Methylosinus sp. H3A: one gene and its partner. The protein of the gene in region 1 interacts with the protein of each later gene in a pairwise test. Links are inferred from orthologs where the notes say so. Each region holds a gene or a part of one and is shown on either strand. Other genes may lie near its edges.

Evidence for each region. The genes of interacting proteins can lie anywhere in the genome.
Region 2: the proteins of uvrA (region 1) and uvrB interact in binary tests that used the Escherichia coli proteins (3 or more experiments, as listed by UniProt). The link is inferred for Methylosinus sp. H3A from one-to-one orthologs.

The regions. Positions count from the first base shown.
Region 1 is NZ_JADNQW010000005.1:4,090,253-4,093,933, forward strand. The notes cover bases 2-3,614. They hold uvrA (excinuclease ABC subunit UvrA), read left to right. Parts: upstream 2-378; coding sequence 379-3,414; downstream 3,415-3,614. Other genes in these bases: mtnC (acireductone synthase), read right to left, coding at 2-2; IY145_RS21940 (glycosyltransferase), read right to left, coding at 3,487-3,614. Outside these bases: more of mtnC, read right to left, coding at 1-1; more of IY145_RS21940, read right to left, coding at 3,615-3,681. UniProt on the Escherichia coli protein: The UvrABC repair system catalyzes the recognition and processing of DNA lesions. UvrA is an ATPase and a DNA-binding protein. A damage recognition complex composed of 2 UvrA and 2 UvrB subunits scans DNA for abnormalities.
Region 2 is NZ_JADNQW010000005.1:4,255,866-4,259,061, forward strand. Bases 64-3,191 are described here. They hold uvrB (excinuclease ABC subunit UvrB), read right to left. Parts: upstream 2,812-3,191; coding sequence 316-2,811; downstream 64-315. Other genes in these bases: IY145_RS22680 (hypothetical protein), read left to right, coding at 64-258; IY145_RS22690 (MarR family winged helix-turn-helix transcriptional regulator), read right to left, coding at 2,878-3,191. Also shown: more of IY145_RS22680, read left to right, coding at 1-63; more of IY145_RS22690, read right to left, coding at 3,192-3,196. UniProt on the Escherichia coli protein: The UvrABC repair system catalyzes the recognition and processing of DNA lesions. A damage recognition complex composed of 2 UvrA and 2 UvrB subunits scans DNA for abnormalities.

The DNA of each region.
Region 1 (3,681 bases):
ATCTCGCCGCCTCCCCCGCGGAAAATTGTCCGTATAGCGCCATCGAACCGCTCGCCTTTCCCGATTGTCCCGGTCCAGACAGCATGATTTGTGCCGCGCCCTTTGGGAGAGACAGCCACGCTCTGGCTATGGCGGGCGCTCGAGCCTGTGGATTAGTGCGTCGCAGCATGGCAAGAGAGGACGGAGGGCGTAAGATCGATCGCCCGTCGGCCCTCACCCTCCCCGCTCTATGCGGGAAAGGGAGGCGGCGACGTTTCGCGAGCATTCGATGAAGCGCCGAATCTGCTCCCCCTCCCGCAAAGCGGGGGAGGGTCGAGGTGGGGGCTTCTCGAGGCCCTCGCCGTCGTCGAACCCGCCGCTCCAGTTTTGGTCGTGCAAATGCGAAGCTCGAAAAAATCCGCCGCCGAGACCACTCTCGACGCTCTCTTCGACGGCAAGGTCATCTCCATTCGCGGCGCGCGCGAGCATAATCTCAAGAATGTCGATCTCGTCATTCCGCGCGACAAATTCGTCGTCTTCACCGGATTGTCTGGATCGGGCAAATCCTCGCTCGCCTTCGACACCATCTATGCCGAAGGCCAGCGCCGCTATGTCGAGTCGCTCTCCGCCTACGCTCGGCAATTTCTGGAGATGATGCAGAAGCCGGACGTCGATCAGATCGACGGCCTCTCGCCCGCCATCTCCATCGAGCAGAAGACGACCTCGAAGAATCCGCGCTCCACCGTCGGCACGGTGACGGAGATTCACGATTACATGCGCCTCTTATGGGCGCGCGTCGGCATTCCCTATTCGCCGGCGACGGGCCTGCCGATCGAGAGCCAGACGGTCTCGCAAATGGTCGACCGCGTGCTGGCGCTGCCGCAGGGAACGCGGCTCTATCTGCTCGCGCCCGTCGTGCGCGGCCGCAAGGGCGAATATAAAAAAGAGATCGCCGAATTCACCAAGCGCGGCTTTCAGCGCTTGAAGATCGACGGGGCCTATCACGAGATCGCCGACACGCCGCCGCTCGACAAGAAATTGAAGCACGACATCGACATTGTCGTCGACCGCATCGTGGTGCGCTCCGACATTGGCGCGCGTCTCGCCGATAGTTTCGAGACGGCGCTGGAATTGGCCAATGGGCTGGCGGTGGTGGAATTCGCGGATCAGGCGAGCCGACCCAGCGAGACCGCCGCGCCATCTGCGCCGGCGGCCGCCTATGCCTCGAACCATTATGCGCCGGACCACATCGTCTTCTCGTCGAAATTCGCCTGTCCCGTCTCCGGCTTCACCATTGCGGAGATCGAGCCGCGGCTGTTCTCCTTCAACAATCCATTCGGCGCCTGCCCGGCCTGCAGCGGTCTCGGCCAGGAGCAGGTGATCGATCCCGATCTCGTCATCCCGGATCCCAAGCTCTCTTTGCGCAAAGGCGCCATAGCGCCCTGGGCGAAATCATCCTCGCCCTATTACCAACAAGCGCTGGAGTCGCTCGGCCGGCATTACAAATTCCGCCTCGACACGCCTTTCGAGAAACTCGACAAAACAGTGCGCGACGTGCTGCTGCACGGCTCGGGCAAAGAGGAGATTCGCTTCTCCTATGACGATGGCGCGCGCGCCTATGATGTGAAGAAGCCGTTCGAAGGCGTCGTCGCCAATCTGCAGCGGCGTTTCTTGGAGACGGACAGCGAATGGGCGCGCGAGGAGATCGGCCGCTATATGTCGGCGGAGCCCTGCAAGGCCTGCCTCGGCTATCGCCTGAAGCCGGAAGCGCTGGCGGTGAAGATCGACATGCGCCATATCGGCGACGTGTCCGACCTTTCCGTGCGCGCGGCGCTCGACTGGTTCCGCGCGCTGCCGGAAAAGCTCGACGCCAAGCGCAATGAGATCGCGCATCGCATTCTGAAAGAAATCCGCGACCGCCTGACCTTCCTCGTCGATGTCGGCCTCGACTATCTCACTCTGTCGCGCGCCTCGGGCACGCTGTCGGGCGGCGAGAGCCAGCGCATTCGCCTCGCCTCGCAGATCGGCTCCGGCCTCACCGGTGTGCTCTATGTGCTGGACGAGCCGTCGATCGGCCTGCATCAGCGCGACAATGACCGGCTGCTCGACACGCTGCGGCGCCTGCGCGATCTCGGCAATAGCGTCATCGTCGTCGAGCATGACGAGGACGCCATTCTCTCGGCCGATTATGTCGTCGATGTCGGCCCCGGCGCCGGCGTGCATGGCGGCCACATCGTCTCCAAAGGCGCGCCGCAGGAGATCATGGACGATCCCAATTCGCTCACCGGCCAATATTTGACCGGCGCGAAGCAGGTGACGCTGCGCCATGCGCTGCGCAAGCCCGACCCCGGCCGCTGGCTGAAGATTTCCGGCGCGCGCGGAAACAATCTCAAAAATGTCGAAGCGAAAATTCCGCTCGGCCTCTTCACCGCCGTCACCGGCGTCTCCGGCGGCGGCAAATCGACTCTCGTCATCGAGACGCTGTACAAAGCCGTGGCGCGGCGCCTCAACAGCGCGCATGAGCATCCCGCGCCTTTCGACAAGATCGACGGGCTCGAGCATATCGACAAGATCATCGATATCGACCAATCGCCGATCGGCCGCACGCCGCGCTCGAACCCTGCGACCTACACGGGCGCCTTCACGCCGATCCGCGAATGGTTCGCTGGCCTGCCAGAGGCGAAGGCGCGCGGCTATGCGCCGGGGCGCTTCTCCTTCAATGTGAAGGGCGGCCGCTGCGAGGCCTGCCAGGGCGACGGCGTCATCAAGATCGAGATGCACTTTTTGCCCGACGTCTATGTCACTTGCGACGTCTGCAAGGGCAAGCGCTATGATCGCGAGACACTCGAGGTGAAATATCGCGAGAAGTCCATCGCCGACGTCCTCGACATGACAGTCGAGGAAGCGGCCGTATTGTTCAAAGCCGTGCCGGCGATCCGCGACAAGATGGAGACTCTAAAGCGCGTCGGCCTCGATTACATTCGCGTCGGCCAACAGGCGACGACTCTCTCCGGCGGCGAGGCGCAGCGCGTGAAGCTCGCCAAGGAATTGGCGCGCCGCTCCACGGGCCGCACGCTCTATATTCTCGACGAGCCGACAACCGGCCTGCATTTCCACGATGTCGCGAAATTGCTCGAGGTGCTGCACGAGCTCGTCGATCAGGGCAATAGTGTCGTCGTCATCGAGCATAATCTCGAGGTCATCAAGACGGCCGATTGGATCATCGATCTCGGGCCGGAGGGCGGCGACGGCGGCGGCGAGATCGTGGCGGCCGGTCCACCCGCCGATATCGTCACCGCGAAGCGCAGCCATACGGGGCGCTATCTCGCCGAAGTGCTGAAGCGCCGTCCGCCGCGCGCGGAAAAGGCGAAGGAGACGAAGGCGGCGAAGGAAACATCTGCGCCCAAGCGCAAGCGCGCGGCACAGGAGCAATAGGCGCTGCGAGCCTGAAGGCTCGCGGTCCAATCCACGCCCCGGACCGCGAGCCTTCAAGCTCGCTTTTCCATTTCAGCTTTTCACGCCGCGGGCGGCGAAATAGGAGTCGATCTTCCCGCGCATCTCGCGCAGGAATCGCTCTTCGCCGAAGCCGAGCGCATGGTCGCGAATGCGCGGCGGCGAAAACTCCCTGCTCTCGAAGCGCGCAATCGCCTCGCTCAACGCTTCGACCGTCTGCGTATCGAAGAAGACGCCTGTCTCATTCTC
Region 2 (3,196 bases), 170 kb from region 1 along the record:
GTCGTGGTGCCGCTGGACGGATTTTGGCGAGGACTCGAGTTGCAAGAGCTGGAGTTCGCGGTGGGAAATGGAAACGGCGTACAGCAATGGCGGATTCGATTCTCGGAACCGCGTTCCGCGGTGCTGCGCGTTTTCGGAACCGAAGTTTCGGCGGCGGACCACGCTCTAAAAGCAGACCCGGAGAGCGCTCCCTTTGGTCATTCCGCCAAAATTCCCAAGGGATCCAACGGCGAAATTGTTTGTGATTTTTCAACCTGACCAATAAAGGAGACGAACGAGAGATCGCCTATCTAGGCTTTCCCTTCACCAACTTCGCTATTTGTTCAGCTTCCCCTTGCCCGCCATGGATCGCGGCGCGGGGCGCGACAGCGGCCGCGCTTCGCCGCCGCCGAAATTATGCGGCCCCATATCGGCGTCGGTCGGCTTATGGGCGCGCGTGCCGGAGATCGCAGGCGCCTCCCCTCCCCTTCCGCGCGGGCGCATCAACGGATTGGCCTCGGCGAGAAGCTCGGCGCGTTGCAGGCGGGAAATCTCGTCGCGCAGACGCGCAGCCTCCTCGAAGGCGAGATCGGCGGCGGCGGCCTTCATGCGCTTCTCGAGATCGGCGAGCGTCGCCTGCATATTGTGCCCCGGCGCCAGCTCGGAGAGGCCTGCGTCCACGGTCACATGATCCTGCTCGGCGAGCGAGCCCAAGATATCGGCGATATCGCGCTTTATGCTCGCCGGCGTGATGCCATGCTCGGCGTTATAGGCCTGCTGCTTGGCGCGGCGGCGGTCGGTCTCGTCCATGGCGCGTTTCATCGAGCCGGTGACGTGATCCGCATAGAGGATCACGCGCCCGTCGACATTGCGCGCGGCGCGGCCGATCGTCTGCACCAGCGAGGTCTCGGAACGCAGGAATCCTTCCTTATCGGCGTCGAGAATGGCGACGAAGCCGCATTCGGGAATATCCAATCCTTCGCGCAGCAGGTTGATGCCGACCAGCACGTCGAAAGCGCCGAGGCGCAGATCGCGAATGATCTCGATACGCTCGATCGTGTCTATGTCCGAATGCATGTAGCGCACGCGCACGCCATTCTCGTGCAGATATTCGGTGAGGTCTTCCGCCATGCGCTTGGTCAGCACGGTGACGAGCGAGCGATAGCCGGCCTGGCTGACTTCCTTCACCTCGCCGAGCAGATCGTCGACCTGCGAGCGCGCGGGACGTATCTCCACTGGCGGATCGATGAGGCCCGTCGGGCGAATGACCTGCTCGACGAAGACGCCGCCCGTGCGCTCCATTTCCCAATTGCCCGGCGTCGCCGAGACGGCGACCGATTGCGGGCGCATCGCGTCCCATTCCTCGAAGCGCAGCGGACGATTGTCCATGCAGGACGGCAGGCGAAAGCCATATTCGGCGAGCGTCGCCTTGCGGCGAAAGTCGCCCTTATACATAGCGCCGATCTGCGGAATGCTCACATGGCTCTCGTCCGCGAAGACGATGGAATTGTCCGGCAGATATTCGAACAAAGTCGGCGGCGGCTCGCCGGGCCTGCGCCCGGTGAGATAACGCGAGTAATTCTCGATGCCGGCGCAAGAGCCCGTCGCCTCCATCATCTCGAGATCATAGCGCGTGCGCTGCTCCAATCGCTGCGCCTCGACGAGGCGCCCGGCGTTGTTCAGCTCGCCGAGCCGCCCGCGCAGCTCGTCCTTGATCGCCTTGATCGATTGCAACAGCGTCGGGCGCGGCGTCACATAATGCGAATTGGCGTAGACCTTCACGAATTCGAGATCCTGCGTCTTCTTTCCCGTCAGCGGATCGAATTCGCAGATCGACTCCACCTCGTCGCCGAAGAAGGAGATGCGCCAGCCACGGTCTTCATAGTGGGCCGGGAAAATATCGACCGTATCGCCGCGCACGCGAAAGGTGCCGCGCGTGAAATCCGAGCCGATGCGCCGATATTGCAGAGCCACGAGATCGGTGACGAGCTGGCGCTGCTCCAGCTTCTCGCCCATGCTGACGCCGAAGGTCATCGCCGTATAGGTCTCGACCGAGCCAATGCCGTAGATGCAGGACACGGAGGCGACGATGATGACGTCGTCGCGCTCCAGCAGCGAGCGCGTGGCGGCGTGGCGCATGCGGTCGATCTGCTCATTCACCGAGGATTCTTTTTCGATATAGGTGTCGGTGCGCGGCACATAGGCCTCGGGCTGATAATAATCATAATAGGAGACGAAATATTCGACGGCGTTATTGGGAAAAAAGCTCTTGAACTCGCCGTAGAGCTGAGCGGCGAGCGTCTTGTTCGGCGCCAGCACCAGCGCCGGCCGCTGCGTGCGCGAAATCACCTGCGCCATGGTGAAAGTCTTGCCGGAGCCGGTGACGCCGAGCAGCACCTGATCGCGCTCATTCGCCTCGATGCCGGCGACCAGCTCCTCGATCGCCTGCGGCTGGTCGCCGCGCGGCTGATAGTCGGAGACGAGGTCGAATTTGACGCCGCCCTCGCTCTTTTGCGGCCGCTCCGGCCGATGCGGCGTCCAGGGCTTGGTCTCGCGCAGGTTCGGATCGCCGAGCTTCAAAAGCTGCTCGAGGCTCTCCATCGTCGCCGACACGCCGCCCGAACCTCCGAGGTCGAGCGTCTCGGCCGGCGCCTCGTCCCCGCCGGCGTCATAGGCGGCCTGCGGCGCCTCCTCGAAGCCGGCCTGCCGCTCGGCGAGACCGGGATTGAGCAGCGCCTGCAAATGCGGCGCGATCGGCGACACCTCGGGCTTGGCGGCCTTGGCGCGCGTCGGGCGGGCGGGGTTTTTCGGCTTTTTCGGAGCAGAGGCCATGGCCGCGAATATGACCCCGGACGCGCGAGGATGGAAGCGGGAAGAGGAGTCCCGACGAAACGGATTTCACTCGCCTTCAACGCGGGCGAGCAGCTTGGCGAGCAGACGATCGAGCGTCTTCTGCTCGTCATCGCTCAGCGCCGCCAGTATCGTCCGCTCGGTCTGGACATGAATCGATAGGGCGTCGTCGATCAGCGACTTGCCTTCGTCGGACAGAGCCACCAACGTGCCGCGCCGATCCGTCGGGTGTTTGACGCGCCGGACATGGCCGGCCTTTTCCAGCCGGTCGATGCGCGCGGTCATGCCGCCCGACGAAATCATCGTCGCCTCATAGAGCGCCGTGGGCGTCAAGGCGTAAGGCGGACCCGATCGGCGCAGCGTCGCC